DNA from 2 places in the Thermosynechococcus vestitus BP-1 genome. Region 2 is predicted to be linked to the other one. Evidence: riboswitches for the same ligand, from Rfam matches in the RefSeq annotation. Region 2 holds a riboswitch; the other holds the start of a gene.
What was found. A riboswitch is a leader RNA that binds a small molecule or an ion and turns the genes downstream of it on or off. The one in region 2 is predicted to bind cobalamin.
Positions count from the first base shown of each region.

Region 1: it holds a riboswitch for cobalamin, as region 2 does, so the genes downstream of both, metE (5-methyltetrahydropteroyltriglutamate--homocysteine S-methyltransferase) here and TLL_RS07095 (sirohydrochlorin chelatase) in region 2, are expected to answer to the same signal.

Region 1 is NC_004113.1:1,111,966-1,127,543, forward strand. Features, by position in the region: gene pgl (6-phosphogluconolactonase) at 1-629, shown strand, start outside; gene mutY (A/G-specific adenine glycosylase) at 626-1,732, opposite strand; gene TLL_RS05445 (DUF760 domain-containing protein) at 1,736-2,062, opposite strand; gene deoC (deoxyribose-phosphate aldolase) at 2,247-2,900, shown strand; gene TLL_RS05455 (TldD/PmbA family protein) at 2,901-4,241, opposite strand; gene TLL_RS05460 (hypothetical protein) at 4,378-4,707, shown strand; gene TLL_RS05465 (ribonuclease H-like domain-containing protein) at 4,722-5,357, shown strand; gene TLL_RS05470 (PD-(D/E)XK nuclease family protein) at 5,289-6,083, opposite strand; gene TLL_RS05475 (zinc metalloprotease HtpX) at 6,087-8,156, opposite strand; gene TLL_RS05480 (DUF2237 family protein) at 8,175-8,555, opposite strand; gene clpS (ATP-dependent Clp protease adapter ClpS) at 8,695-8,979, shown strand; gene TLL_RS05490 (diflavin flavoprotein) at 9,089-10,804, shown strand; tRNA gene TLL_RS05495 (tRNA-Leu) at 10,859-10,940, shown strand; partial or broken gene TLL_RS05500 (SufE family protein) at 10,960-11,388, opposite strand; cobalamin riboswitch at 11,618-11,762, shown strand; gene metE (5-methyltetrahydropteroyltriglutamate--homocysteine S-methyltransferase) at 12,037-14,313, shown strand; gene TLL_RS05510 (hypothetical protein) at 14,615-15,070, shown strand; tRNA gene TLL_RS05515 (tRNA-Val) at 15,161-15,234, opposite strand; gene TLL_RS05520 (Ycf51 family protein) at 15,264-15,578, opposite strand, start outside.
Region 2 is NC_004113.1:1,457,827-1,473,404, reverse strand. Features, by position in the region: gene TLL_RS07130 (cation diffusion facilitator family transporter) at 1-595, shown strand, start outside; gene TLL_RS07125 (geranylgeranyl reductase family protein) at 653-1,789, shown strand; gene fni (type 2 isopentenyl-diphosphate Delta-isomerase) at 1,881-2,909, shown strand; gene TLL_RS07115 (DUF2232 domain-containing protein) at 2,906-3,616, opposite strand; gene egtC (ergothioneine biosynthesis protein EgtC) at 3,755-4,537, shown strand; gene TLL_RS07105 (SUMF1/EgtB/PvdO family nonheme iron enzyme) at 4,512-5,636, shown strand; gene TLL_RS07100 (peptide ligase PGM1-related protein) at 5,720-7,246, shown strand; adenosylcobalamin-variant (AdoCbl-variant) riboswitch at 7,321-7,410, shown strand; gene TLL_RS07095 (sirohydrochlorin chelatase) at 7,456-8,478, shown strand; gene TLL_RS07090 (2-isopropylmalate synthase) at 8,606-10,213, shown strand; gene TLL_RS07085 (hypothetical protein) at 10,217-10,711, shown strand; gene TLL_RS07080 (ParA family protein) at 10,778-12,097, shown strand; gene TLL_RS07075 (hypothetical protein) at 12,216-12,878, shown strand; tRNA gene TLL_RS07070 (tRNA-Pro) at 13,109-13,182, opposite strand; gene TLL_RS07065 (alpha/beta fold hydrolase) at 13,221-14,105, opposite strand; gene TLL_RS07060 (creatininase family protein) at 14,106-14,855, opposite strand; gene TLL_RS07055 (MFS transporter) at 14,865-15,578, opposite strand, start outside.

The DNA.
Region 1 (15,578 bases), 350 kb from region 2:
AACGAGGACGATTCACCATTGCCTTAGCTGGTGGTAACACACCCAAACCCCTCTACGAAAGCCTTGTTGGTGCGGATACTCCTTGGTTACAGTGGCATGTTTTCTGGAGCGATGAACGCTATGTGCCCCTCGATCATCCCGATAGCAATGCGGGGATGGCCTTTCGGGCATGGCTCCATCATGTACCCATTCCCAGAAACCAGATTCACCCAATGCCCACGGCGGATGCGGATCCGCAGACCGCTGCCGATCGCTATGGGCAACTCCTGCGCCAAACCTTTGGCACCCCTGAAGGGGAATTTCCCAGCTTTGATCTGATTTTGCTGGGGATGGGGCCCGATGGCCACACGGCTTCCCTTTTTCCCCAGACAACAGCCCTGACGGTGAGCGATCGCCTGATTACCGTGGGCAACAAGGATGGTCAGCCCCGCCTGACGTTTACCGTCCCCCTGATTAACCATGCCCGCCAAATTCTTTTTCTCGTGAGCGGCGCTAATAAACGAACGGCCCTACGCCATATTTTTTCCGGCACCGGTGATCCCTCCCTCTATCCGGCGCGGCTGATTACTGGCAATGCCCTTTGGTTTTTGGATGAGGCGGCCGCTGAGGGTGTCGTTGAAAATCCCTAGGCGGTGGGCCTGCCCCGTTCGTGAATGGCCTGAATAATCGCGGTATTGGCTTTGGGGAAGGGAAACTGCTCCAATTCCTCAGGGGTCACCCAACGGATGGCATCGCATTCCAGGGGCTGAGGAGTGCCTGAAAGATGCTGACAGTAGTAAACATGGAGCGTTACCCGAAAATGGGTATAGGCATGATCAATGTCAATCAGGTGTTCACCAACACGAATCTCAATCCCCAATTCCTCACGAATTTCCCGCTGAATACATTCCTGAACCGTCTCATTGGGTTCAATTTTGCCCCCCGGAAATTCCCATAGTCCCCCCAATAGACCCGTCGGTGGCCGGCGATCGATGAGAATCTGACCGGTGGCATTCCAAATCACCGCGACGCCAATCTTTTTGTGGGGTAAGGGGGAACGGCTCATTTTGCGAGGAATCTCATGGGTTAACTGGTGGCGATGGGCCAAGCAATGGTGCTGCCAAGGACAAGCATGACAGAGGGGGTGGCGGGGTGTACAGATCGTTGCCCCCAGATCCATGAGGGCTTGATTAAAATCGCGGGGAGACTGGGGACACAGGAGTTGTGCTGACCACTGCCACAGTTGGGCTTCCGCTTGCTTCGGGGGAACCGTGAGTCCGTAAAGACGGGCAAGAACCCGTTTGACATTGCCATCGAGGATAGGCTGTGGTTGGTTGAAGGCGGCACTCAGGATCGCACCTGCGGTACTGCGCCCAATTCCCGGTAATGCCACCACGGCCTCGTAGCTGCGGGGAAATTCGCCGGCGTGATGGGTCATGATCTGTTGGGCAGCGCGATGTAAGTGCCGTGCCCGGGCATAGTAACCGAGTCCCTGCCACAATTTCAGAACCGTTTCTAGCTCCGCGGCGGCCAAATCAGGAAGGGTGGGAAAGGTGGCCAGCCAACGCTGGTAGTAGGGAATCACCGTGGCCACTTGGGTTTGCTGGAGCATGATTTCTGAGACCCAGATGGCGTAGGGATCGCGGCTGTGCCGCCAAGGTAAGTCTCGTCCTTGCTGTTGATACCAATTTAAGAGGGCAAAACGAAGGGCAGGTAATGGGTACCCGCCCCCACTGTCCTGTACCGTTGGCATGGATTATTTGCTGTCTTCCGCTTGAGCGGCTGCTTGGAGCGATCGCTCGAACTCAAGGCGTTGTTCGGCACCTCGCAAGAAGTAACCGCTCATCATTGCCGACGCCAAGAGACGCCCAAGGTGCTCCCGATTGGTTGTAATGGAAACCTCAAACCCCTCCGGTGGCAAGTAGCCCAGCAGGTTACCAATGTGGCGTTCCATCACAATAGCCATTTCTGGCGATGCGGGACGGGACAGGCGAGCCACCACTTCTGCATCCAAACTTTGCAGATAGTTCCAGAGGGAATCGGCACTTTCCTGAAGGTTGCGAGGGTTCATGGTTGGCTCCATAGAGTGTCCTCCCAAAGAGATAGTGTGGTCCACAGGTGTTTTTGCCTGTGATCACCTAGATTTAATCTAGCAAGGGGGAATGTTCAGGAAGGGGTAGGAGAACCGATCTCCCTAGGTCTCATTTTCCGTCCTGTTTTTATTATTATTCAAGTACTGAAAATAGGGTTGTGCTTGGAAAGTCTCTATGACAGAGCATGATTTGTTTGACCTTGCGCCCTACATTGATCATACCCAGTTGGACCCCTTGGCAACCAGAGCGGATATTGAACGTTGCTGTGGGGAGGCCGAGCAGTGGAAGTTTGCTGCTGTCTGTGTGATGCCCGTATGGGTCAAGACGGCAGTCCAGTTACTCCATCGCACACCTGTGAAAGTCTGTACTGTCATTGGCTTTCCCAGTGGTGCCCACACCAGTTCGACCAAACTCTATGAGGCCCAAGAGGCGGTTGACAGTGGCGCAACCGAATTGGATGTGGTGATTAATTTGGGTTGGCTGAAGGAGGGCAACTCCGAAGCTGTCTATCGCGATATTGCCCAAATCTGTGCTGAAACGGGGGTGACGGTCAAGGCAATTTTAGAAACCACGGTGCTCACGGAGGAAGAAAAACAACTGGCGGTGGATATTTGCTTGGATGCTGGCGTGGCCTTCTTGAAAACCAGTACCGGTTGGCGCGGTGGGGCAACGGTTGCCGATGTGCGTCTGCTGAAGCGCCTGAGTCGCGATCGCGTGGGCATCAAAGCCTCTGGCGGCATTCGTACCCGTGAGCAAGCCCTTGAACTCATCAATGCCGGTGCCACGCGCTTGGGCACCTCCCGCAGTCTCGACTTGATGCAAGTCTAGCTATTCACCGGTAATGGCAAGGGGACTCACCCATACTTGCGGGCCACAGCCGTAGGGGGTGACTTCCACCTCAGTGCCTAGGTGGCGGATATTTTTCAGCAGGCTGCGAATGTCTCCAGCCACGGTGGCTGCTTCAATACTAATGGCTTCGCCGTTGCGCAAGAGCCAACCGTCAAAGGGCAAGGAAAATGAGCCTTGGAGCGCTTTCACACCAGCGTGCAGGGCATGAAGTTCATCAATCCAGACAAGGCCATCGGGGCGATCGCCCCCTTCACCCGCGGGCACATCGTAGAAGTGACCACTCACCGTCACCTTTGCCCCCAAGTTGGCATGCCCTGTGGGTTGGGTTTGAAAGCGGCGGGCGGTACCGGCACTGTGGTAGAGACCTGTGAGAACCCCCTGTTCAATTAAAGGGGTGCGGCGGGTGGGTGTGCCTTCGCCATCAAAAAGGGGTTGACCGACATTTTCAGGGTGGCGAGCGTCATCATAGATGCTCAGAAGGGGGCTGGCGATCGCCTGATGCAGGGACTCCGGCGTGGAGAGGCTCTGGCGATCCAAAATGTTTTGGGCATTAAAGAGATTGCTAAAGGCGTTGAGCAAGCTGAGGAAGGCGGCGGGCGAAAAAAGTACCGGGTACTGCCCCGAAGCAATGGGTTCATAGGCCAGATGGCGGATGGTTTTGTCGGCCACCTCATCAATGCAGCCGGCAATATCTAAATGTTCAAGGTCCGGACTCATGCGAATGGCACCCGCACTGCGGGGTTTGCGACCCGCCTCATCGGTTTTGCTGTAGAGGTAGAGGGTGGTGGTGGTGGTGGTTTGCTGGCGATTGGCGCCCTCACTGTTGAGATAAAACCGTTCGACGCGCCGCTGACTGAGGCCGTTGTAGGGGACACTGGCGATCGCCGGATGTCGGCTCAGCAGTTCTCGCTCCGCAGCAATTAATTGATCCAAGAGGGTTTTTGCCGCAGCAAGGGGCACATCGGGTGTCGTTACCGTTGGTTCGCCAAGGGGTGCAGTGGCCAGGGGGCTAAAGTCGGGGATGTCCTCTGTCACCCCAAAGGCACTGGCCTCTTTTGCCATTTCTAGGGCTGTTTCCAGACCGCAATCGTCCAATTGGGTGGTGCTGGCTACCCCTAAGCGACCTGCTGAGTTCCACACCCGCACGGTAATCCCCGATCGCTGGGAGGCCTTCACCTGTTTGGGTTCTCCCTGCTGCACTTGCACACTCACTTCATCCACATGGGAGCCACCCAGGTCAAACTTCTCAATACCAAGGCGGCGGGCGATCGTAGCGACTCGCTGGTGAAGGGTGGATGCAGGGATCAAGGTTACCGTCATGGCGCTCGGCTTCATTAACAAATCTTAAAACTATTCTACCCCGATCCTCGTCACCGCTGGCGATCGCGCCAATGGGCAAAAAATTGCCATTTCTCGCTAAGATTTTTGGAGCAAGGTCAATCACGAGAAAAAAGCCATGGTGCAACCATCCTTGGGGCTTGATGGTGACGGTGAATGGTTGGGGGGAAAATCACCCCAGTGGTCTGAGCGCCGTGCCCGCCTTGAAGAACTCATTGTGACACTGCGAATTGCCGATGAATTGGCGGCTGGTAAATACTTGATTACCAGTGGCGAATTGGCAGAATTGATGGATGTCCACGCCAGTGCCGTCACTAGTCGCGGTGAAGAATGGGTATGGCGCAACTGGCAGATCTCGCGGGTACGCCGTGAGAGTAACCAAATTCTCTGGCAATTGGAACGCATTGATGTGGCCAAAGAGCAGTCCTCAGAATTACCCCCGACGTAGTTTGTGAGCGAATCATGGATCTAGACTTTCCCCTTGAGTGCTTTGACTACGATTTGAGTCCCACCGCCTTGGCGCACTTTCTCAATGCCGATCAGTTGGCTGTGGATACGGAAACCATGGGCTTGAATATCCCCCGCGATCGCCTGTGCTTAGTGCAGGTGTGTGACCCCGAGGGGCAAGTGGCAGTGGTCAAGATTGGCCGGGGACAAAAAGAAGCACCCCATCTTCAGCAACTCCTAGAGCACCCCCGCATTACCAAAATCTTCCACTATGCTCGCTTTGATCTGGCCACATTGCGCTACCACTTGGGTATCCGTGTTCATCCTGTCTTCTGCACCAAAATTGCCAGCAAGATTGCTCGTACCTATTCACCCCGCCATGGCCTTAAGGATTTGGTTTTGGATTTGCTGGGGGTGGAAATTGATAAATCGGCCCAAAGCTCTGACTGGGGTAATGCCACGGCACTGCGGGAAGATCAATTGCGTTATGCCGCCAATGATGTGCGCTATCTCATTCCCCTGCGGCAGCAACTAACGGCAATGTTAAAACGGGAAGAACGCTTTGAGTTAGTGCAAACGGCCCTAAGTTGCCTGCCTGCGATTGTTGATCTGGACTTGGCAGGTTACACCCAAGTCTTTGAACACGGCTAGGAACGGATCAAGCATTGAAACAGAGCTGGGCTGGCAGCGCTCCCAAAAGGGGCAGCCATCGCAGTATTGCGCCCTCTCCGCTTCGGGCACCTGCGGTAAGTCTTGCCCCTGTTCATAGGCTCGCAGCCATTGGCGCAGTTGATTAAGACACTGCCCCAGCACCTGGTGGGTTTCCTGATGCATTGCCTGACTGTAGGAAAAGGTATAGGAACTTGGCCCCTTTTCCCCTCGGGGAAACCAGTAGGTCATGGAAATCTGGCTGGGGGAGTAGGGACTAGTGGCAGCTAAAAGATAACAGTAAAGGCGAGTCTGCCAATGGTGGATGAGGGTTTCTGGGGCAGGTGGGTGGGCATGGGTTTTCCAGTCGAGGATTTGTGCTTGCCCTTGGCCAAAAATCACGTAGTCATAAATGCCCACAAGGGTAAACTCCTGCCAGCCCAGACTGCGCGCATGTTCTGCTTCCCCTTGGCCGTCAATCATGGGTGGTGGGGTTGCTTGAAAGGCGGCAAACCATGATTTTAATTCGGGCTGAACCTCAAGAATAGGGCTGACATCGAGTCCTTGAAAATGTTGTTGCAGCAAGCGGTGGAAGTCGCGACCGCGCTTTTGGGCTGCCGTTTGGGTCAACTGTCTAGCCTCTGGCAGCATCAAGCTCTCAAGATAGCGGTACTGATATCGCCGTGGGCAGGTTTGCAGGGTGTGCAGATGGGCTTGGGAAAGTTCCATGGCCTAGATCCAACCCAATAGTGTCATGATGCCGTAGAGGATCCACAGTGTGGCAGTGGCGATCGCCCAATAGGGGGCTGCCCACAATCGTTTTTGTCCTTGGTCTGGGGAGTGCCACTCTTGGACTTCCACAAAGGGCACAGTACCCCGGCGAAACCAACCGCGAATCAGGAGCGATCGCCCCCACAAAGTTTTGAGATAGGCTGGCTCAAGGATTGGCCAAATCGGCCCCCAACTCCCATAGCAGCGCAGCGGAAACCAGCCATGATCCGTCTCCAGCCACAGGTGCTGTCCGAGGCCATTGCGCAAGCCCTTCGCTGCCCACAACCTCCCCTTCAGCTCCACGGTGGTACTGTCGAGGGGCAGGGCCGAGGGAGAGTGGAGGAGTTGAGCAAGGGTGTAGGTTTGCCCTTGCCGCAGGGGGTAGTAGGCATTGAACCGCAGAAATAAACCTAAACCGATACCAATGGCAATGAAGCCGCGGGCCAGCGTCAACCCATCGGCTAACCACCAAAAGGGCAATGCGACCGGCCCCAGCCGCAGGGCAAATTGGCCAATACCTGTGAGTAGGAGGGCAACAAAAAGGCCGGCGATCGCTCCCCAGAAGGGAGCGAGTTGTTGCCAAGCCCGTGGACAGCGAGGAGAGGAGACAGAGGGCAGGGAAAGCAGCGGCTCCAGTCGCCATTGCCGCGCATAGGTCATCAGGGCTTGCAGGCGCAGTCCCAGGGGACGATGGGAGGAGGTCAAGCGAAACCAATACCGCAGAGGATGGGCGGTATCCCACCGGATCAGCGCCGGCCAATCGAGGGGTTGATCTCCCCACAGGGCAGCTTGGGTGGGGTTGAGAGGCAGAAGCAGGCGCAGGGATTCTAGGGGAGCACCGATCTCTCCTTGGGCACGCAGGGTCCTTGCTGTGACTTCCATGAGGCGCAACCAAGCCATCACAAGGGTATTGGGATTCCCCACTAAGGCGGCGGCTTGGCGATCGCTATAGGACTGCCGCAGTTGATTGCTCCAGAAGCAGAGCAGTTCTAGCCCCCGAAACAGGAGATAACTCCCCTGACTCAGGAGGGCACACAGGCCATAAACCGTTCCCCGAAGGAGTCCTTGTTGCCACCGGCAGCGGTAGGGAGGTGCATAGCGATCCCCCCAACGGCTACACCAACAGTAAACGTCATAGGGCAGTTGCAACAGCAGGACAAGAGGCGTGACTAGCGTATTTAGCCCCAGCCGCAGTTGGGCAATTTCAGTGGCCATTAGAGCCAGCAGTTCCTCCCCAGAGAGCGATCGCAATAGACCTTCGCTGACAATAATTCGCCGCTGCCAACGTCCATAGCTAAAAATCACAGGTGCTGCCGTCATCAGACAGCCGATTTGGGGACGGGGTTGCCACCCTGACCACGGCAAACGCTCCAAGAGCCTCACCGTTTCGGGACTATACTCCTCAAGTTCTCCAAGACGAACAGGACGCAGACCATAACGGGTACGCAATCGCCACGACCACAGCCAACTGCCCCCACTGAGCAGCCCCAGCCCCAAGCAACCCACCAAAAACCATGCCATCACCCCTTCCCAGCTCCGCAGGAGAGCTAGTTGATCATTGCCATAGCTGAGGATAGCCGCAATCACCCCCTGGAGCAGCCCTTGGAGCAGCCAAGCAATGAGGAGCAGGGTTGCCCCCTGGCTCAGCCAGAGATAGATGCGAGGCACTCGTCGCAGTTCCACAGGTGGATTAGCACTTCTTGCCATAACAAATACAAGATGGGGGGAAGTCGGTTCCTCATCCATGTAGCGTTCTAGCTCTGGTAGGTGTTTTTGTGCCCAAGTCCGAATCGGTACCACGGGCGATCGCGCCAAGAGTTGACACAGTTCAATGGCCTCCTGCCATTGATGGGTGTAGGCATAGGCTTTAATCAGGTGCAGGTGAGCCTTTAGACCCTCGCGGCGTTGACCGTGGCTGGCAATGACTGCTTTGAAGGCGGCGATCGCCAGTTGATAATCGCCGCGATTAAAGGCAGCCAAACCCGCAACATAGCGAGGATCTAGTCGAAAATCAGATTCTGGGTTGGGCATACCTAAGTATTCCCCAGCTCACCGTTGCTGGTTACCACCGAGGGCGTGGGCTTTCAAATCCTCTAGGGAGACATACTCAAGGGCACTGGCATGGGTGGCCTCTAGAATCACAGGGGGAGCAACGCCTGCTTCAAGGGCTTCACGCCAACGGGAGGCACACAGACACCAGCGATCGCCCGGTTTCAACCCCGGAAATTGATAGGCGGGCACAGGGGTCGAAAGATCATTGCCCCGCGAACGGGTAAACGTGAGAAATTCTGCCGTCATTTGCGCACAGACCACATGGGCACCGACATCCCCTGCCCCGGTCCGACAAAAGCCATCCCGATAGAATCCTGTGAGCGGATTTTGACAGCAGCACTCTAAGGGTGTTCCCAACACATTCATTGTCGTCATCATCAATGTCCCCAAGTCCTTAACTCTCAGTTTAGCCATAGCATAGAAATTTCCTAGAAATTTCTTGAATGTCCTGATTGCACCCAATTGCTTTTCCATCCGCTACACTAGGAGGCAGTACTCCTACTCCCCTGTTTGATCTATGCCTAGTGTTGTTCCTCAAGAACGGCAACAGGTTACTCGCAAACACTACCCCAACTACAAAGTCATTGTCCTTAACGATGACTTCAATACCTTTCAGCACGTGGCTGCCTGTTTGATGAAATACATTCCCAACATGACTAGCGATCGCGCTTGGGAATTAACGAATCAAGTCCATTACGAAGGCCAAGCCATTGTTTGGGTAGGTCCCCAAGAACAGGCAGAACTGTACCATGAGCAGCTTTTGCGCGCGGGTCTGACAATGGCGCCCCTCGAACCCGAATGAGGATAGTCATTTGTCAAGCCTGTTATCACGGCTATTAAAAACTCTGAATCCTGTTACCTTTCTTCATATGTCACGATAAAAGGTAGTTTCAAAGATTGAGGAACTGCCTATGGCCGTCACTATCACCAAACGTCCACCCCGCTTAACGCTTCAGGTGCTGGACATTGCCCCCGAGACGACGGCAATTCGTTGCCTAGATTGGGATCGCGATCGCTTTGATATTGAGTTTGCCCTTGAAAACGGCACCACCTATAACTCGTTTCTAATCAAGGGTGAACGCATTGCCCTTGTGGACACTTCCCATGCCAAATTTGGCGATCGCTACCTCGAGCAACTCTGGCAACTCGTGAACCCCAGTGACTTGGACTATCTTATCGTCAGCCACACCGAACCCGATCACAGTGGCCTCGTCAAGGACGTATTAGTCAAAGCCCCCCATGTAACCGTGGTGGCCTCGAAGGTGGCATTGCAGTTTCTTGGGGATTTGATCCATCAGCCCTTTACTCAGCAGCAGGTGAAAAATGGCGATCGCCTTGATTTAGGGAAGGGGCATGTTCTTGAGTTTGTCATGGCACCGAATCTCCACTGGCCAGACACCATCCTCACATTTGATCACGGCACCCAGACGCTCTTTACCTGTGATGTCTTTGGTGCTCACTTCTGCAACGATGATCCCTTTGACAGCGAGCCAGAACTGCTGGCGCCGGACTTCAAATTCTACTACGACTGTCTCATGGGGCCCAATGCCCGCTCTGTTCTCTCCGCCTTCAAGCGCCTAGAATCCCTGCCGCCGGTGCAGCTTGTTGCCACCGGTCACGGTCCGCTGTTGCGCCATCATTTGGATCAATGGCTTGAGTCCTACCGCAATTGGAGCCAAGAGCAGGCTAAGGCCGCCACAACCGTGGCCATTTTCTATGCTGCCAACTATGGCTATAGCAATGCCTTGGCAGAGGCCATTGAACGGGGTACCGCCAAAACAGGGGTGGTGGTTGAAAAAATGGATCTGCTCACGGCTGAACCTCAAGATATTCGTGAACTGACAGAGATTGCCGCTGGGATTATTATCGGCACCCCACCGACGACCGCCGTAGCTAAAACAGCTCTGAGTACAATTCGCGCTGCTGCCCATGCCAAGCAGGCCATTGGGGTCTTTGAAAGTGGCGTGGCCGATGCTGAACCTGCCTATCCGCTGCTGAACCAGTTTCGGGATGCTGGTCTTGTGCCCTCATTTCCAGTCATTCGGGTAACCGCCGCCCCCACTGATGCCCTATTTCAAGAGGCAGAAGAAGCGGGCACTGACATGGGGCAATGGCTGTTGCGCGATCGCACCGTCAAGCAGATGAAGGCCTTGGATACCGACTTAGATAAAGCCCTTGGGCGACTCAGTGGCGGCCTGTACATTATTACGGCGCAAAAGGGGGCCATTAATAGTGCCATGTTGGCCTCTTGGGTAGCACAGGCCAGTACCGAACCCCTTGGGGTTTCGATTGCGGTGGCTAAAGATCGGGCCATTGAGTCTTTCCTCCACGTCGGGGATACCTTTGTCCTCAATGTGCTTGAGGCGGAGAATTATCAGCCCCTGATGCGCCACTTCCTGAAGCGATTTCCGCCGGGGGCTGATCGCTTTGCCCATGTGAAAACCTATCCCGCCAGTAATGGCAGTCCAATTTTGGCCGACGCCCTTGCCTATATGGAATGCACTGTTGTCAGTCGTCTGGATGCCCACGATCACTGGATTGTCTATAGCACCGTTGACAGTGGCCGGGTTTCCAAGCCCGATGGCATGACCGCTGTTCACCATCGCAAAGTGGGGAACCACTACTAAACTAGATCAGGGGGGCGATCGCCCCCGCCCAAAGTGCGCTAAACTAGGTTTGCTGCGGACGTGGCGGAATTGGCAGACGCGCTAGATTTAGGTTCTAGTACCGCAAGGTGTGTGGGTTCAAGTCCCTCCGTCCGCACTTTAGAATCTGCAGGCTCCTGCAAATAATAAGCAAGTGCTTTCTTTTGTATAGTTCGAAAAATGTTGTAAAAACCATTGACACGCGAGGGAGTTAGGCTAATTTCCAGCCCTGTTCGCTGAATAAAATCAGGCCTTAACTGGAGGATTTCTGCGGGAGTCAAGCCATTTAACCCCTCAATTAACAGTCCCACTAATCCCTTAGTGAGCTGGGAGTCGGAATCTCCCTGAAATATCACTCTCCCCTCCTGCAAACGAGCAGTTACATATACCTGAGAGACGCAGCCGGGAACTTTGTGTTCTGGCACCTTTTGCTCCTCAGGGAAAGAGGGTAGGCGCTTCGCAAATGAAAGTAGATACTCATAGCGCCGTCGCTGCTCTGGGATTTGTTGAAAACGTTGGACAATCTGCTCAAGACGGGGAGGCAAAGGCTGGGAAAAAGATGACATGGGGATTGTAGCAGTGAGCTGGCGACAAAAAGTGAAAATGATTTTCACTTCAATTATACTTTCACTGGACTAGCAAGACCCCCTGTAATCACCCATCGGCTGCCTGGGCTAACCTTAAAACCTAGAATGACAGGCCTAGATCCTGATTCATCACCCAGAGTTGTCACTTCTACCGAGCAAGAGCTGGCTTCCCTGGGATTTGCTTTGATATCCCCGCTGGGTTATGCTATGGTTGGCTTAGTTGCTCGGTTCTGGTGGGGATCAGCCATCAGACGTAAGGGGGAAAGTGCAGTGTGAATCTGCCGCTGTCCCGCAGCTGTGAGGAGAGATCTCACTCTCTAAGTCAGAATGCCCGCCGAGTGGTCAACCCGATACGTCAACATCTGCGAGGTACAGATGATGAAAGCAAACTTTTTTGATTTCTATTACTGTCGAACTTTAAGCTTTGACCCCCCGAGGCCAAATTATCTGAGCTTAACGAGCTGCTGCTAGGCAGTAGTCCTGCTGGTGTAAAGGTAGCAACTAGCTTTTTGCCATTGGCCACCGATTTTAGTTAGCTATCTCCATTTGTTTCTAAACGGTGCTGTTTCTGAATCCGGAACCAGCGCTCTTTTCCATTGGACTGACATAATTTAGGCTAGGAAAACGATGACCATTCAAACCGCAACCCTAGGGTATCCCCGTATTGGCAAAAACCGTGAGTTAAAAAAGGCACTAGAAGCCTTTTGGAGCAACCAACTGGACGCAGAAGCTTTGCTCAAAACAGCTCAGGACATTGAATTACAGAATTGGCAAAAGCAGCTTGAGGTCGGCATTGATCGTATCGGTATTGGTGATTTGAGTCTTTACGATTCTGTTTTAGATTGGAGCATCCGGTTTGGCATCATTCCAGAGCGGTACCGCTCTTTTACAGGTCTGGAGCAATACTTTGCAATGGCAAGAGGCAAGGATGGTATTCCAGCCCTTGAGATGACTAAGTGGTTTGATACGAACTATCACTATTTAGTACCTGAAATTAGTGAGGCTTTTCAACCAACTGACTTTAGTGATTTCCTAGAAACTGTTCGCCGTGCTCAAACCCTCTTGGGCGATCGCGCCGTTCCAATCGTGCTGGGACCTCTCACTCTCCTACGGCTCAGTCGGCTAGAGACGAACCTAGAGCAAGCTGTTTCCTACTTGCGCGATCGCTATCTCATCCTGTTAAGGGAACTGAAAAATCTGGGTGTGGTTGAAGTGCAAATACACGAACCCGCCTTGGTCCTAGAAGAGGCTGATAGCTTTAAGAGCTTCTATCAATCAACATTTGATACACTGCGTCAAGCTAACCTACCCCTTCATCTTGTCACCTACTTTGATGACCTAGGGGCAGCCTGGCCGTGGGTGATGGAGTTACCTGTGACATGCATCAGTTTAGACTTTACCCGTGGGCACAACCTAGCCCTGCTGAAAGAGTATGGCTTCCCAGCAGATAAGCAGTTGGGGGTAGGAATTATTGATGGCCGCAATATTTGGAAAATTCGGCCTGAATCCGTGTTGTCAACCTTGGAAACGATTCAAAGCATCACCGCCAATATTCGTCTACATCCCTCATCTTCCCTACAATTTGTGCCCTATGATGCAAAGCGAGAGGTCAAGCTACCAGAGCCTTTGCGAGATGTCTTGAGTTTTGCTGAGCAAAAGCTGGATGAGGTAGTCCTCTTGGCTCGGGTGCTCAATAGCAATGATGGAACCAATCGCGAAATCTTAATGAAAAACCCCGAATTGACAGCCATACAAGCCCAATGGAAAGCCTTTGAGCAATTTAGCCCTGTCAATCCAACGGTACAGGCGCGGCTTCGCAATCTGAGTGTGCGTGATTTAGAGCGCCCGCTGCCTTACGAGCAACGTCGAACCCTCCAGCCAACTCTACCGCCCTTGCCAACGACAACGATTGGATCATTTCCTCAAACTGCCGAGGTCAGGCAACTGCGGGTGAAGTTAAAACGGCATGAAATCACCCAAGCCGAGTATGAAGCAGCAATCGATGAGGAAATTGCCAAGTGCGTCCGGTTACAGGAGGAAGTGGGCCTAGATGTGTTGGTGCACGGTGAGTTTGAGCGCTCCGATATGGTCGAGTTCTTTGGCCAGCAGCTCTCTGGATTTGCCTTTACAGAACACGGTTGGGTGCAAAGCTATGGCAGCCGCTGTGTACGTCCACCAATTATTTATGGTGACATTGCCCGCCCTCAGCCGATGACCGTTCGCGAGTTTAAGGTGGCACAATCCCTCACCGACAAAATTGTTAAGGCCATGCTGACTGGACCTGTCACTATGATTAACTGGTCATTTACCCGCACTGACATTCCTCGCAGTGAACAGGCAATGCAGATTGCCCTTGCTTTGCGAGATGAAGTTGCAGATTTGGAAGCAGCCGGTGCAAAAATGATACAGATTGATGAACCGGCCCTACGGGAGGGGCTACCCCTGAAAGCAGAACGCTGGAATGAGTATTTATCTTGGGCTGTGGATGCGTTTCGGTTAGCTGCTGGCGTTGCCAAGCCTGAGACCCAAATTCACACCCACATGTGCTACTCCGAGTTTGGTGACATCATTGAGCACATCGAGCGGCTCGATGCGGATGTATTGTCAATTGAAAATAGCCGCAGCAACAATGAGACCCTCTTTCAAATTACAGATGCCGGTTACAGACATCAAGTCGGCGTTGGTGTTTATGATGTCCACAGTCCGGCGGTGCCCAGTGTTGAGCAGCTTGTGCAACAGCTCCGAACTTCAGTTGCAAATTTAGCCCCTGAACAGATTTGGGTCAACCCTGATTGTGGATTAAAGACTCGCCACTGGGAGGAAGTTATCCCATCCTTGAAAAATATGGTAGAAGCCACCAAAACTATCCGGCAAGAGGTAATGCAATCTAAAAATAACGCCTAGACACTCTGTTTCAGCTCCTGGCAAAAGCCAGGTCCCTTAGCAGTATATTCCGGATGTCGGTAAGGAAGAGAGGGCGTTTAGGGTTGGCAATGCCATTCCTGCCCACAGTGATTGAGATGCTGGGCTCAATTCCTATCGATGGCCCACCCTGCACAGTTGGGCTTTTGGTCATCGGTAGGAATCAGTAATATCAACTTCCTAAGCAACCGTGATATCTCAGCGAAGGACTGTTATGTCCAGGGGCAATCCTAATCCTGTTGAGCCCAGTTCCAGCCTGAATGAGTTTCTCGAGGAGAAACTAATGGATGAACTATCGGAAATGCTGCATTGGCAGCAAGCCTTTATTGCCACGAATTTGTTAGTACTTGGATATAACGCTTGGGCAGGTTACCTGTGCGGTGAGCGGGGAGTGGTTATTTGCAGTACCAATTCTCCTGGGTTTGGCATTGCGGGAGAATCTTTCCGAACTCACTTTGTTCCCCGTTCCCGCCTTGCTCCCTTCCTAAATGCTTGGTTAGCTGCTCCTGATACTGTGATTTTGCGCCATCACTTTATGACTGCCCACATTTTGGAAGCAGTGGATGCTTACCATCCAGCTACCGAATTAATATTCCTCTTGGAATCCTTTAATCGAGTAACGTTTTTCTATCTGAAGAACTTGCCGATCGCGCCGCCTCAATGTTATGAACAGGTGCGTAGAAATTGGCAAGAGTTTCAGCTAGCTATTGGTCAAGGGCAGTGCCAAACTATACAGTAGCTTTGCCTATACCAGAACCAATGAATTAAGGCCTAGTAAATAGGTAGCTTAAAAATCCTTTTCTATAGATTTAAAACAATTGGCTTGCTATGGACACAACTGGACTCGAACCAGTGACCCCCACGATGTCAACGTGGTGCTCTAACCAACTGAGCTATGCGTCCTTGGATTTATTATCTTAGCATACACAAGGCTAATTTTGTAGCAGCTGAACCGTTACATTTGTATCGGCGCGATCGCTCAACGAACGCGTGGCCACCCCTAAAATGACCGGCTCACTGACCCCCGGTTGAGGATGTTGGATAGTACGGGCAATCACGGTCAAGCGATCGCCCCCTCGGCCGAGCCGTCCCAAGGAAAATAAATCATTGGCTGCTTGTACGAGCGTTGCTTTAAGGGTACTGGGGTCAATGTCGGCAGGAACAGTGATGACCGCTTGAGTGGCGCCATTGTCATAGACGAGGGTGTATTTGCCGGCACCAGGCACTGGGGAGTGAACAATCGGCAC
Region 2 (15,578 bases):
TGCCGTTGAACGCCTTTTACATCAAACCCATGCTGTAACAATTACAGGGGCAGAACTCTGGATTCTAATCTTGGTTCTCGGCCTCAATATTGGCCTTACCCTCTATGAGCACCATATGGGGCACAGGCTTAAAAATTCTGTTCTAATTGCCGACGCCAAGCATACCCTCAGCGATGTTTGGACAACCATCATTGTCCTTTTAGGGCTGATTGGAGTGTGGAGTTTCAACTGGGCTTGGTTGGATGTGGTGCTGGCATTTCCCGTGGCTGCTCTTGTCTTTTGGAGTGCCTGGGAAGTCCTCAAAAGTAACATTCCTTGGCTGGTGGATGCGGTGGCGATCGCCCCAGAAGCCATTCATGAACTGGTGATGAGCGTGCCCGGTGTCGTTAATTGCCACGACATTAGCTCACGGGGGATGGTGGGGCGGCAAGTATTTATCGAGATGCACTTAATCGTGGAGGCAGAAGATATTCCCACGGCCCATGACATTACTGAGCAAGTTGAAGCCCTGCTACAGGAGCGCTACGGGCCTGCTCGCATCGTCATCCACGTTGAACCCCCGGGCTACCAATCCAGTCAGATCAGCGTTTCCTAAGAACTTTTTCGATTAAAATCGGCTTGAAACCAGGATCACTAGAGGAAGCTATCGCAGGTGTACGATTGCATTGTTGTTGGTTCAGGGCCGGCAGGGGGTGCGGCTGCCTATCACTTGGCAAAGCGGGGGCGGCGGGTTTTGGTGCTGGAAAAGGAGGCGCTGCCGCGCTATAAGCCCTGTGGGGGTGGTGTGTCACCCCAAGTGCAATCCTGGTTTGACTTTGACTTTAGTCCGGCCATCTCTTTGAAGGTGACGCAAATGGTCTGTACGTGGCAGGGGGAAGAGGCTCAACTTCTGGAGTTTCCCCCAGAGCAGCCAATGTGGATGGTGCGTCGCGATGTTTTTGACTACTTCTTAATTCAACAGGCCCAGCGACAGGGAGCAGAGTTGCGCCCTCAAACCCCCGTAACGGGTCTGACATGGGGGGGCGATCGCTGGCAGGTACACACCCCCTCAGGGGATTTTACAGCCCAGTACCTGATTGGCTGTGACGGTGCCAAAGGTTCGATGGCCAAGTGGCTGGGATTTAAGGATCGTCAGCAGCGGGTGGGGGCAGCGATCGAGATTGAAGCAGCGATGCCTGATCATTCCCTCACTGCCGCGCATTTTGACTTTGGTCGCCTCCACAATGGCTACATTTGGAACTTTCCCAAACGTGATGGCTACTCCATTGGGGTGGGCACAGTGGCCTTGGGGCGCAAGCAAAACCTGCGGGCGATCGGGGCAGAGTATGCCAAAACTTTTGGAGTTGATTTCAATCAAGTCAAGGTCTATGGCCACCCTCTCTACTGTTGGCAGCAGCACCAACGCCTGCATACCCAAAATGCCCTTCTGGCTGGCGAAGCTGCCTGTGTTGTTGATCCGTTTACTGCCGAGGGCATTCGCCCCTCCCTGTTGACCGGGATGTTGGCTGCCCAGGCCATTGATCGCGCCCTCAGTGGCGATCCAGAAGCCCTGACCAATTACTCACAGCAAGTACAGCAGGAATGGGGTGCCGATATGATCTGGGCAAAGCGGCTCTCCACCCTTTTTTATCGCATGCCCCGCACTGCCTATGAACTCGCCGTCAAGCGTTTAAGTGCTCGACAGCGGATGGGGCAAATTTTCTGTGGCCAATTACGCTACCGCGATGTGGCAGCCAATGGCCTAAAATTGTTGGCATCGGGCTTCAGGCTGCCTGGGGTTCGGCGCTAAGGTTGGTCATGTCGGTGAGTCGCTGCTCAAAAAGCATTGGAGACCTTGACCCCTATAATGTTTGGTGCAGTCCAACTTAGGAACATTACTGGTGAACAGTCCCATTGAGCAGCGCAAGGCGGAGCACCTCAAGCTTTGTCTTCAAGGTGATGTCAATCATCAAGAAATCACCACGGGTTTCGAGAAGTATCGCTTTCGCCATTGTGCTTTGCCCGAACTGGACTTTGCCGAGATTGATCTAAGGGTTGAGTTTCTTGGCTGGCGGCTGGCAGCGCCCCTGCTGATTTCCTCCATGACCGGTGGCACACCCCAAGCAGGAGAAATTAACCGCCGTTTAGCACGGGTGGCGCAGCAAAAGGGAATTGTCATGGGTGTGGGCTCCCAACGGGTGCTGCTGGAGCATCCAGAGGTGGCAACCACGTTTGCCATTCGCAGGGAGGCCCCCACCATTCCTCTGTTGGCTAATCTTGGCGCGGTGCAGTTGAACTATGGCTGTGGCGTTAGTGAATGCCAAAAAATTGTTGACCTCTTAGAGGCAAATGCCCTGATTTTGCACTTGAATCCGCTGCAAGAGGCCGTGCAAACGGGGGGCGATCGCAACTTCAAGGGACTCTTGACGAAAATTGGTGTACTTTGCCGCGCCCTACCGGTACCTGTAATTGTCAAGGAAGTGGGCAATGGTATCAGTGCCGAGGTAGCCAAACAATTGGTGGATGTGGGTGTGGCAGCCATTGATGTAGCGGGGGCAGGGGGCACCTCTTGGGCAAAAGTGGAAGCAGCCCGTGCCCAAGATGCCAGTCAACGATACCTCGGAGACGCCTTTGCCGAATGGGGGATTCCTACGGCTCACTGCCTTGAGCAAGTTCATACTGCCCTACCAGATACGCCCCTCATTGCCTCCGGCGGTCTTAAAGATGGGATTGATGTGGCCAAAGCCCTGGCCCTTGGGGCAGGTCTTGCCGGCTTGGCTCGACCTTTTTTGCAGGCTGCCCATCAATCAGAGGAAGCCCTGGCTCAACGCATTGACTTGCTCCTTGAGGAATTGAAAACCGTGCTATTTTGTACCGGCAGTGCCACTCCCCAAGCTCTCTATCAGCGCCGCTGTCTCGAAAGGATCTAGCGAGGCTCTTCAAGGATGGTGCGCAGCCACGGCGGCGGATCCGGAATTGGATTGCCCAATCGCTCCAACAGTGTCCATGCTAAAATATGCACGACTAAGGCATAAACCGTGGACTGGAAAAAGACGAGCAGTAGTGCCACGACTTGGATTAAGGTCACCGTTGGCTCCAGCAGCAAATTTAGATTGACCAGTACCCAATCAATAAAATTTGTGACCTGTTGATTGAAGTAAATCCAGAGGTTTTCCCCCAGGAGAATAGACACAAGACTAATCTGAAAGAAAAATCCTGCGGTGCCAATCACTGCCCCACTGAGGATGGAGCGTCCCCAGCTCTCTTTTTTTGCCCAGCAGCCGCCAAAAATGACCCCCATAATGCCGTGGGGCAAGAGAAATTGCAGACTGCGGGGTGGCCCCATCAAAACGGAAAGGAGCAACGCACTCACAATGGCGGCCATCCAAGCGGCGCGGCGGTTCCAGCGTAAGTAAACCAAGGCAATGGGAATCGGAAAAAACAGGCGCAGGACTGGGCCAACGGGTAAATAAAAGTTAACCACCCAGAGCAGGGCAGCGGTACTGGCCAGGAAGGCCGTTTCCGTAATGACGAGGGTGCGCTGAATTTGCGATCGCCCCCAGCTTTGGCTCTCCTCGGGGGGCACAAGGGCTTCAACGTCAGGAAAATCATCCTCTAGGGAATCGGTCGGGTTCATTGATGGCAGATAACCTTTTTTCTCTACACTTTAGCAAGCTTTACTGCTAGCCCTCAAACTGGATATCGCTCCCCGAAAAATCCTTTGCTGAAAGTTAGAATCGTGGGTAGGGTATTTTTATCCAATTTGCATGTTCCGATGTGTCGTCTTTACGCCTATATGGGGCGCAAAACGTCCCTTGCCCATGCCCTAGTGGACGCTCCCCATTCCCTGTTGGTGCAAAGTTATCAACCCCGCGAAATGACGGCGGGACTCTTGAATGCGGATGGCTTTGGGGTGGGCTGGTATGCTGCCCGCCAAGATGTGCTTCCCTTTCTGTATCGGCAAACGATCCCCATGTGGCAGGATATCAACTTTACTGAGCATTTAAGCCGCTACATTGAATCTGCCTGTTTTTTGGCCAATGTCCGCAGTGCCACACCAGGGCAAGCGGTGCAGATGACGAATACCCAACCCTTTCGCTGGGGACGCTGGCTGGGGATGCACAATGGCTTTATCGACAACTTTCGCCAAACCCTCTACCGCCCGATGCGCGATCGCCTGTCGGATATTTGTTACAACATTGTTGAAGGTTCGACGGATTCTGAACATCTCTTTGCCCTCTTTTGCAATGAACTGGTGTTAAATCCACAATTGTCACCGGTAATGGTGCTGCGGCAAACACTGCAAATCGTTTTTTCCCTAGCGCAGGCAGCGCGGACCAGGGTCAGTGTGGCTATGATTCTCACCGATGGTCTGTATATTCTCGCCACCCGCTGTTCCCGGGGCACGCCACCCCCCACCCTCTACTGGAGTCAGGATGCCGAAAAAATTCAACTCACCTCGGAACCCATAGATTCTGAAACAGAGTGGTATCCTTTACCGGAAAATAAATTGCTGTTGATGAGTTTGCAGAGTGAACCAGAAATTTACGCCTTCTGAGACTTCAACCTCCTGGAAGCCCTTTGACCGCGAAGCCCTGTGGCAAGCCTTTCAGCAGCAGCGGCAATTTACGCTTCAACTCGTTGCCCCCTTGAGCGAGGTCATTCTTTGTGCTCAGCCCCATCCCCTCTATAGTCCTGTGGGGTGGCATTTGGGACACATTGGTTATACTGAGGCCTTTTGGCTATTACCTGAGGATGCCGCTTTTAGGGAGCGCGATCGCTATTGGTATGCCGCCGATGGCCGGCCTAAGGTGGAGCGACAGCACTTGCCACCACGGCACCAATTACTGGAGTACCTTGCAGAGATTCGCCAACGCACGGGCGATCGCCTCCACGGCCTGAGCGACAGGCAATGGCAACAGGAAGCCCGTCTCTGGTGGTGGATTTTGCAGCATGAAGCCCAGCACAGTGAAACAATGCAAATGGTCCTGGCGATGCAGGGGATCTTCACCACATTACCCCCTAGCCTATCGCTGCCCCAGGACCACCAACGGATTCCCGCTGGCAGGTATGCCATTGGCAGTGAAGACCTTTTGGCGCTGGATAACGAACAGCCCAGCCAGTGTGTCGACACACTCCCCTTTAGGATTGATGCAGCACCGGTGACGTGGCGGGAATTTCTTGCCTTTGTTGAAGCGGGCGGTTATCAGCGGCGGGAATGGTGGTCCAGCAGCGGCTGGGAATGGCGAGAAGCCGAGGAAATTACCTCACCGTTTTACCCCATCCCTGAGAACTTGGATCTCCCCATGTGGGGACTCAGTTTCTACGAAGCAGAAGCCTACGGCCATTCCCAAGGCAAACGGTTACCCAGTGAACGGGAATGGGAAATTGCTGCCCAGCAGGGACTCTTGAATAGGGGCTACGTTTGGGAGTGGACCCAAAGTCCCTTTGCCCCCTATCCGGGCTTCCAGAGCTATCCCTACCGTGGTTATTCTGCCCCCTACTTTGATGGTGAGCATTTTGTCCTCAAGGGGGGTAGCCACTGGACGCGCCCCCTTCTCAAGCGGCCCTCATTTCGCAATTGGTATAGCCGCAGCACCCGTGAGGTGTTTGCCGGAGCACGCTATGTTCACCAAGAAAATTTGATTTCTCAGTAAAGAAAGTTTGAACAGGCGGGTCAAATGATCCGGGAGATACCCCCAACTTTCTACACTAGAAAACATAGGCTGGGAAGGTAAAGATGGCGATCGCCGACGAGTTCCGCCAACTGCAAACGCGGCTCTTGGAGTGCTGGGAGGGGACAGAAACCTTTATTCCGGAACTGCCCAGAGGCCCCGGCGGCATTGAGCGCGATATTCTGGTAGTCCCTTCCCTAAGTTTTCCCCAACCGGAGTTAGGCAAGATCACAGGCTACACCCATTATGAGGAGCGGCAGCTTTATACGCTGATCCAGTTGCGCAATCCGCGTACCCGCATGATCTATGTCACATCACAGCCCCTGCATCCCAGTATTGTCGATTACTACTTAGACTTACTGCCGGGGGTGCCCAGTTGCCATGCCCGCGATCGCCTGCTCTTGCTGGCCACCTACGATCGCTCCGATAAACCTCTCACCGCAAAAATTTTAGAGCGACCTCGCCTCTTGGAGCGTATTCGTCAAGCCCTGCGTCCCAACCAAGCCTACATGGTGTGTTTTAACTCCACCCCTTTGGAGCGGGAACTGGCGGTACGCTTAGGCGTTCCCCTCTACTCTACGGATCCTGATCTTCTTTACTGGGGAACCAAGGCTGGCAGCCGAGAACTGTTTGCAGCAGCGGGAATCCGCCACCCGATTGGCAGTGGCTTTTTGCAGGGGGTGCCAGAACTGGTGCGGGCGATCGCTCATCTACAGGAAAAATGCCCTGAATTGCAACAGCTGGTGGTGAAACTCAATGAAGCCTTTTCTGGAGAAGGGAATGCGCTTCTCGACCTCCGGCCACTGCGTCCCTTGGGCAGCCCCCATACCCCCGATCATCTCCAGCGGATTGAAAATAGCCTAGAGGACATGGTCTTTCAAGCTCCCAATGAAACTTGGGCCTCCTATCGGCAGCGGTTTACCGATCTGGGGGGAATTGTCGAAGCCTTTGTTGAAGGGACAGTCAAGCGATCGCCCAGTGTCCAAGGGTGTATTACCCCCAAAGGCAGTGTTGAAATTGTTTCGACCCATGAACAGTTACTCAACGCCCCCACAGGTCAAATTTTTATTGGCTGTGAATTTCCCGCCCATGCCGACTATCGCCAGCAACTGCAAGAACTGGGGCAAAAAGTAGGGACATACTTGGCACAGCAGGGAGTGATCGGCTGTTTTAGTGTGGACGTTGTTGCAACCCAGACAACAGAAGGGTGGGAGCTTTACGCCATTGAAATTAATCTGCGCAAGGGCGGTACCACGCACCCCTTTATGACCCTAAAATTCCTCACCGATGGCCACTATGAGCTAGCATCTGGACGCTTTTACAGCAAGCACCGCCGGCCGAAGTATTACATTGCCTCCGATAACCTTTGCCAGCCCCACTATCGCGGCCTCCTGCCCAATGATCTCCTGGATATGATTGCTCGCTACCATCTCCACTTTGACTCCAGTACCGAAACGGGCACCGTCTTTCACCTCATGGGGGCCCTTTCGGAGTTTGGTAAGCTCGGACTCGTCAGTATTGGGAACACCCCCGAAGAAGCCCAAGCCATCTACAACCAGACGATTGGCGTTCTCGATGCGGCGGCGCTATAAGTACCTCATGTGCCCACCCCCAGCATAGACAGGGGTCTGAGAATCTCGTTAGAATTGGCGACGTTCACTGTGAGAAGCAGCCTGTAGGGAAAATCCAGTGCAAGTCTGGTGCTGTGCCGCAGCTGTGATGGGAATCTTCCCTCAGCCAGAATGCCTACTTGCTGTGGTTCACTCTATTTGCCTGCGTCGCACGGGCATGGAGCTTCAACGTGGTGGTTACCCTCAACGATTCAATTCTCAATCCCCTTGGTTTTAGTCTCGATTTACCCCCTCTTCCCCAGCCGCGACCCCTCTTACTGGTGGGTCATGGTACGCGCGATCCGGAAGGTCGCCAAGCATTTTTAGACTTTGCCCAAGCCTATTATCAACTGGATGCCTGTCGGCCTATTTTTCCCTGTTTTCTGGAGTTAACCGAACCCTCAATTTTTGAGGTTCTCAGCCAATGTGCTGCCGCAGGCTACAGGGAGTTGTCCGTGCTGCCGGTGTTGCTCTTTGCCGCTCGCCACAATAAGTTTGATGTCACAAATGAGTTGGATCGAGCACGGCGGGCTTTTCCGCAATTGCGCTATCACTATGGTCGCCACTATGGCATTGCCCCAGAAATTTTAACCCTCTGGCGATCGCGCCTCGAACAATTGGATGCACCGGAATTTAATCCCCAGGGCATCGGCCGGGAAGACACCGTACTTCTAGTGGTCGGTCGAGGCTCCAGTGATCCAGATGCCAATGGCGATGTCTTTAAGCTGGCCCGCATGCTCTGGGAGGGCAGTGGCTACAAAACGGTTGAGGTGTGCTTCATTGGCATTACCCATCCGCGCTTACCAGTAGGCTTTACACGCGCTAACTTTTACCAACCCCGCCGCATCATTGTCTTGCCCCATTTCATGTTTACCGGGGCACTCGTCAAGAAAATCTATCGGCTCACGGCGGCAGCGCAGGCGGCCTATCCCGATGTTGAATTTGTGAACTTGCCGGAAATTGGCTTGCATCCGCAGCTGTTTTATCTAACGCGGCAGCGGGAAATTGAAACCCATACGGGACAGGTGGCCATGAACTGTGAAACCTGCAAATTCCGCTTGGTGGCAGGCCATGGTCATCATCACCACCATCCCCATGATCATGAGCACCACTCCCACAGCCATGATCACGGGGCTCACCACCATCCCCATGGATCAAGCGTGGATTTAGATCACTTACCCAGTTATCACCAACGCATTTGGCAGGTGCCGTGACCGACTCCCGCCATCCATCCAATAAGACCCACAGCTTCCCGCCGAAAAAGCTAATGATTGCTCGCCAGCGAAAATGTTAGAGTTAAAATAATTGATACTCTTTCTCAAGCTTGGATGGGGCTTGTCTATGCGCATTAAATATCCTCCCCAGACCGTTGATCGGGTGTTAATTTTCGATACCACATTGCGGGACGGTGAGCAGTCTCCAGGTGCCTCACTGAATGTGGATGAAAAACTGACGATCGCCCGTCAACTGGCTCGACTGGGGGTGGATATTATTGAGGCGGGTTTTCCCTTTGCCAGCCCCGGCGATTTTGAAGCCGTACAGCGGATTGCCGAAACTGTCGGCACCGAAACCGGGCCTGTCATTTGTGGTTTGGCTCGTGCCACCCGCCAAGATATTGAAGCCGCTGCCAAAGCCCTCAAACCCGCCTACTATCCTCGCATTCACACGTTTATTGCCACCTCCGATATTCACCTAGAGTACAAGCTCAGGAAAACCCGCGCTGAAGTACTGGAAATTGCCCAAGAAATGGTGGCCTATGCCAAGTCTTTTGTGGATGATGTCGAGTTTTCCCCAGAGGATGCTGGGCGATCAGATCCTGAGTTTCTCTATGAAGTCCTAGAGCGGGTCATTGACGCCGGTGCAACGACGGTCAACATTCCTGACACTGTGGGGTACACCACCCCCGCCGAATTTGGTGCCCTGATCAAAGGCATTAAGGAAAATGTGCCCAATATCGATCGCGCCGTCATCTCGGTTCATGGTCACAATGACTTGGGTTTGGCAGTTGCTAACTTCCTGGAAGCGGTGAAAAATGGCGCCCGGCAACTGGAGTGTACGATTAATGGCATTGGTGAGCGTGCGGGAAATGCCGCCCTTGAGGAATTGGTGATGGCACTCTATGTGCGGCGGCAGTACTTCAATCCCTTCCTAGGTCGCCCACCCGAATCAGAGGCACCCCTAACAAATATCAACACCCGTGAAATTTATAAAACCTCCCGCTTGGTCTCAAATCTAACGGGGATGCTGATTCAACCCAACAAGGCGATCGTGGGTGCCAATGCCTTTGCCCATCAATCGGGGATTCACCAAGATGGCGTCCTCAAGCACAAGCAAACCTATGAAATCATGGATGCCCAACTCATTGGCCTTGCCGATAACCAAATTGTCTTGGGCAAGCTCTCTGGCCGTAATGCCTTTGCCACTCGCCTGCGGGAATTGGGCTTTGAACTCAGTGAAACGGAACTCAATAAGGCCTTTTTGCGCTTTAAGGATCTCGCCGACAAGAAAAAAGAAATCACTGACTGGGATCTGGAGGCGATCGCCAAGGATGAAACCCAAGGGATTGATCTACAGGGCTATCAACTGGAATTTGTCCAAGTTTCCTGTGGTGATCATGCCCGCCCAACCGCAACGGTTACCGTACGTACCCCCAGTGGGGAAGAGTTGACCGATGCCGCCATCGGCACTGGCCCTGTGGACGCAGTCTATCGCGCCATTAACCGTGTGGTGCAAATTCCCAATCGCCTCATTGAATACTCAGTACAATCGGTTACCGCCGGCATTGATGCTATCGGTGAGGTGACGATTCGGCTACAGCACCAGGATCGCATCTACTCTGGCCATGCCGCCAACACGGATATTATTGTCGCCTCTGCCCAAGCCTATATGAATGCCCTGAACCGCCTCTACCGCGGTCTTGAACAACGGGCGCTACATCCCCAAGCGTAGCTTATGCCAGAGTCCACCACTGCTAAGCCCTTGGAAGCCAATGGCGTCTATTTATGCCCCGTCTGCCGTCACGGGCAAATTGCGCCGATGGTACTGATGGATACCTATGCCTGTAACTTTTGCCGCCATATTCTCAGCTTGGATTTTGTCCATCAAACAGCACGGATCGAAGACAGCGCCATGGTATTTCGCTGGCAGTGGACGGGTACCAACTGGCGATCGCTCAACACTCCCCCCCTTCGCCTCACCTATACGGCGATTATCCTGGCAATTTTATTGGTAACCTTGCCTCCCGCCTTAATTTGGTTGGGCTATCAACTGTTTCCCCCCCTGAGTAGCGACCCACGTGCCTATTGGTTTCCCCTCTTTTGGGTGGCTCTGACCTTTTTTGCCCACACACTCATTGTTCTGCGCGTCTTTGCTGGGCTGTTGCCCACACCTTTTTGGTGGCCCAGCGTTCCCTTTAATTTTAGCCACTGGTACTTACTCAGAAGGTAAGGGCAAGGACACTGAGGGATGCCTAGGGGTAACGAAGCCGAGATTGAACAGAAGATCATCCTACCTTTGTTAAAGGTATGGGGCTATGCCTCTTCAGACTATTGGAGCAAGCCAAAGCTAGGGAATGGCTATCCCGATTTTCTAATTTGCTTGCCGCTGGCGGGCGATCGCTCCTTCAACTACCTTGTGATTGAGGTGAAATCCTCAAATGAGTCAAGGCTCAGGGGTCAGCAGCAACTGCGGGGATACATGAGAGCAGCTCAGGCGGTTTTTGGCCTCCTCATCAATGGTAAAGATTACCAACTCTTTTATCAAAATCCCCTAAAAAAGCCCCTGTGCCAACTCAAGTGTGCCGCCGGCCAGTTGGATCGAAAAAGCATTCAAACACTGACCAAGGTATTGCACCGCAATGCCGCTGAAATGCTCGTGAGCCGCTTAACCCAAGGGCAACTCAAGATTTATCATCACCTTGAAAAAGTACTGCAAAAAAATTATGCTTTTCCCTTAACACATCCGCAGCGGACTTCCATGATTATTACTGTCTTTAATCATAAAGGGGGAGTGGGAAAAACAACCCTTACCCTGAACCTAGGTGCTGCCTTTGCTGCTACGGGCAAGCGTGTGCTACTCATTGATATTGATCCGCAGTCGAATCTGACCATTGGTTTAGGCATTGATCCCTTGAAGGATATTGAGGATCAAGGCAGGAAAGACATCGCTCACCTCCTCCTAGAACCAAAGGTCACCCTCGAAGAAGTCGTCTATCAAAAGCGTTGGGACAATCTCTGCTTAGACGTTGTTCCCTCCCACATTCGCCTCGCAGACCAAGAAGCGGACCTGATCAGGACAATAGATATCGATCGCGTCCTGCAAAGAAAGCTAAAAAACCACCCCTACGATGTCATTCTAATTGATCCACCCCCCGCCTTCGGTAAAGTCAACGCCATTGCTTTGATGGCTTCCCATGGCGTTCTGGTTCCGATACAATTCGCCCCTTACCCCATACGGGCGATTGAGTATGTCTTGGCGCGCCTAGAAGCCTTCAGGCCTGTCATGGATAACCCGCCGCGGCTTCTGGGTATTGCCGTTAATATGTACGATCAGAGGAACTCCGCTGTCAATGCGCAGATGCAACAGAGGCTCCAGGGTATCCTTGAGAAGGTCGCTCGCGAGTATGCTGTCGTTTGTCATCTCTTGCCTGAGAACACGTGGATTCCTAAGCGTGCTGCTATAGAAAGAGCAACAGATCTACAGCAGCCCATATTTAGTAGAAATCTTTATAGGGAATTGCCAAGAGCAGATCAAGAATCAATTGATGAGCTAGCCACAACATTTGAAAATTTAGCGCGCCATCTTTCCACTGAGACCTTCGCACAGCATGAGTAAATCCAACAGACTCTCAAGGTACCTTGGTCTATCCGATGTGCATCAGGGTCAGGTGCACATTGATCTCCTGAAAGTTCCCGATGACTATCCCCAAGAGCTACTGTATGTTTCACCAACCTTGATCCGTGAAGATCTAGAAAAGTACCAAACCAACCTGATTCCCCTAATTATTCGCTCAGTCACCACGCCGGCAAGAGATGTAGAGTACGAAGTTGTCTTTGGCAAGGAAGTTGTCGACTTTGCTCGGGAATTGGGGATTAAGCAGTTGTGGGCCACCAGAGTTGAACTGGCGGATGACCAAGAAGTCTCAGATTTCCAAGAGCGGATCAAAAGGCTGATGCAAATCCATGCCCAAGGGCATCCCTCTCAACAGGAAGGGTCCTACTTACAGTCACCTTTGTCAGTCTCAGGATTCACAAACATCCTCGATCGCCATCTGCAACCGCTCAAAAAACAGATAGAAAGCATCCATCAAGAAATGGCGAAGCAATCTCAGCAGGTGATGCATCTCTCAGCACAGGTTAAAACCCTTAGCAACATCCTAGGGTCCTCCCCAACCGGATCACAAAACCGGCGCACTATTCGCATCAACAGCTATAGAGATGCGGAGAGTCTTAAGAAGCGTGTTCCGGGATTGACCATTGACGAGGCTCAGGTTGTTATTGGGCGCCTCGAAAGGTATAGAAAGCACCAAGGGGGTAGAAAATTTTGTTCCGTTGATGAGTTGAAAGAAATCGCCCCCTCAGGCCACTGGGATTCTCTCAGCATCTGCTTTAATTAAGCGGGTTGCCCTCAAGACTCTCCTCTAAAGTGGGAGCGATGACGATTTGCTGATTATTGCTGCTTATCCATGACAACCCCCTGCGCCCAAGTGGCGAGACGGTCTTGATCAGCTGCGGGGTCAACGGGTTCACCCTAGAGGAGCGATCGCTCGATAGGAATAATACAGTGCACCGTCAAAGTGCAGAAACAGAGCGATCGCCCTAACCAAGTTTTCAGTTACTTTCAAGATCGGAGCGGCGGGATTTGAACCCACGACCCCCACTACCCCAAAGTGGTGCGCTACCAAGCTGCGCTACGCCCCGTCAAGCTTCACTAGTATACCATGAGTTCAGCGCACATCCTAGGTGCTGACGGAAATTTTGCCCAACCATTTCAGAATGTGGGCATTCACCTGCTCAGGTGCTTCATCTTGGGGGCAATGGCCAATCTCTGGTAAGGCAACAAACTCCCGCACACAGGGAAACTCAGCTAACTTTTGACCTTCATCCATCGGTTCCCAAGGATCGGCAGCGCCCCAAAGGAAATAGGTGGGGCAGGTGATCTGCGGTAGCAGGTCTTCGGGTAAGGGGCCCTGGGAATAACGAACAAAGGCTAGGAAGACATCGGCAGCCCCAGCGTCTTGGGCAGGGGTGAGTAATATCTCCACTAGTTCATCGGTGACCGCAGCAGCGTTGGCATAGGCTTGGTGGAGAATGCGGCGCACAACACGGGGTTGAGCAATTTGGCGGAAAAAGTAGGTGCCAAGGGTGCGATTGGCTAAAAGTCGCTGGAGTAGGCGGGTTCCCCAGCGGCGGTACCAAGGGAGTTGCTGTTGTTTGCGATCGTGAAGCTGCCGCAGAGAGCAGTTGAGCAGGATCAATTGACTGACCCACGCTGGCTGGAAAACAGCTGCCTGTAAAGCGACCACGCAGCCAATAGAGTTACCAATAAAAACGGTAGGCTGGCCAATCACCTCACGGCAAAAGGCCAAAACCAAGGTTGCCCACGTCTCAAAGGTGTAGGGAATCGCGGAGGGAGCGGGTTTAGCGGAGCCCCCAAAGCCCAACAAATCAATGGCGTAGACTCGATGGTCAGCGGCAAGGGCAGGAATATTTTTGCGCCAATGCAAACTAGAGGCACCAAAGCCGTGAATCAGAAGCAGGGGGGGACCTTGGCTACCTTGATGGCGATAGAGAATTGGGTATCCTTGCCACTGCCATGTTTGCGATGGGAGAGAGACAGTCATTTAGTCGGCCTGAAGAAATTGACGGTAGCGATCGCTCAACTCCTGAACAGCCCGCTGATAAAATTGCTGTCCATGCTCAGGGGTGGCCAAACTGGAATCTGATCCCATCCGACCATCCGGATAGCGGCGGCGAAAATCTGCCGCACTGTAGATAGCATGACTGCTATTGACTTCGGGATTGAGGGGAACCCGCTTAATAGCCTCTGGATAGAGAAATTGGGTCACGGCAACTTCACTGGGGGTGGCATGGGAACCCTCGCGATCGCCATACAATTCTCGCGCCAGCTGCACCACGGAAGGACACATAAACCAGTTGGCCAATTCACAGCGCACTTGATCGGCCTCTGGAATTTGTAAATCTGTCAAGATGGCATAGGTTTCAGCAAAGGCTGCCTTTAGTGTAGCAATATTGCCACCATGACCATTGATGAAAAAGAAGCGTTGAAAGCCTGCGCGTACCAAACTCACTAAATAGTCGCGAATCACCAGCATCAAGGTACTAGGGCGCAAACTAATGGTGCCGGGGAAAGCCGTATGGTGTAGAGCCATGCCCACGGAAATGGTGGGGCCAACAAGAGCTTGGGTGATTTCTCCGACCCCTTTGGCGATCGCCTCAGCACAGAGGGCATCAGTACCCATTAGCCCCATAGGGCCGTGCTGCTCCGTAGAGCCTATGGGAATAATCATCCCCTTGGAAGTGTTGAGATAGGCTTCCACCTCTGGCCAAGTGCTCAAATGTAGTAGGGGCATCCCTCTCTCCTAAATCGCATCCTCAAGAACCACTCGTGTATTCTGCCACGCCCAAATCCCAGCGATCGCCACGATAGCCGCCAGCCCCACCATGACCACCGTGAGGCCAAGGAAGTCGGAAAGAATGCCGGCGATCGCCAAGGGCACACTGAGGGCGATATTGACAATGTTATTTTGGAAGCCAAAGACCTTACCCCGCATCGTCGCAGGCGTCCGAATCTGGATCAGTGTCTGCATGGGAATACCAATTAAAGAGGCTCCCATTCCCAGCAAAATACTCAAGGCCAGACCCACCCACAGATGATGCACAAAGGCAAAGACCAGCAAGACGGCTGCCATCACCAGAAAGCCAATCAAGGGCAGGGGCCGATGATGTAATTTCTCCCCCCATTGACCCAAAACCCCCGCCCCTAAAATCAACCCCAACCCTGCGGCAGCCAAGAGAAAGCCAAACTGGTTGGGCCGCAAGCCAATTTCTTGGGCGATACTGACTGCCAACACTGTCAAGGCGGCAAAGACACAATAGAGGATGGTTAACTGGAGCATCGCATTGCCCAAGAGGCGATTTTTGCGCACGTAGTCAAACCCCTCCCGCAAGTCCTGCCAAACATTCAGGGGGCGATCGCGCTCATCAACTGCTTCTCGGTAGCGAATCGAGGCTAAAACCAACCCCGCCATGACATACAGCGTACCGACAACAACTTCACGGGCATAGACACCGCC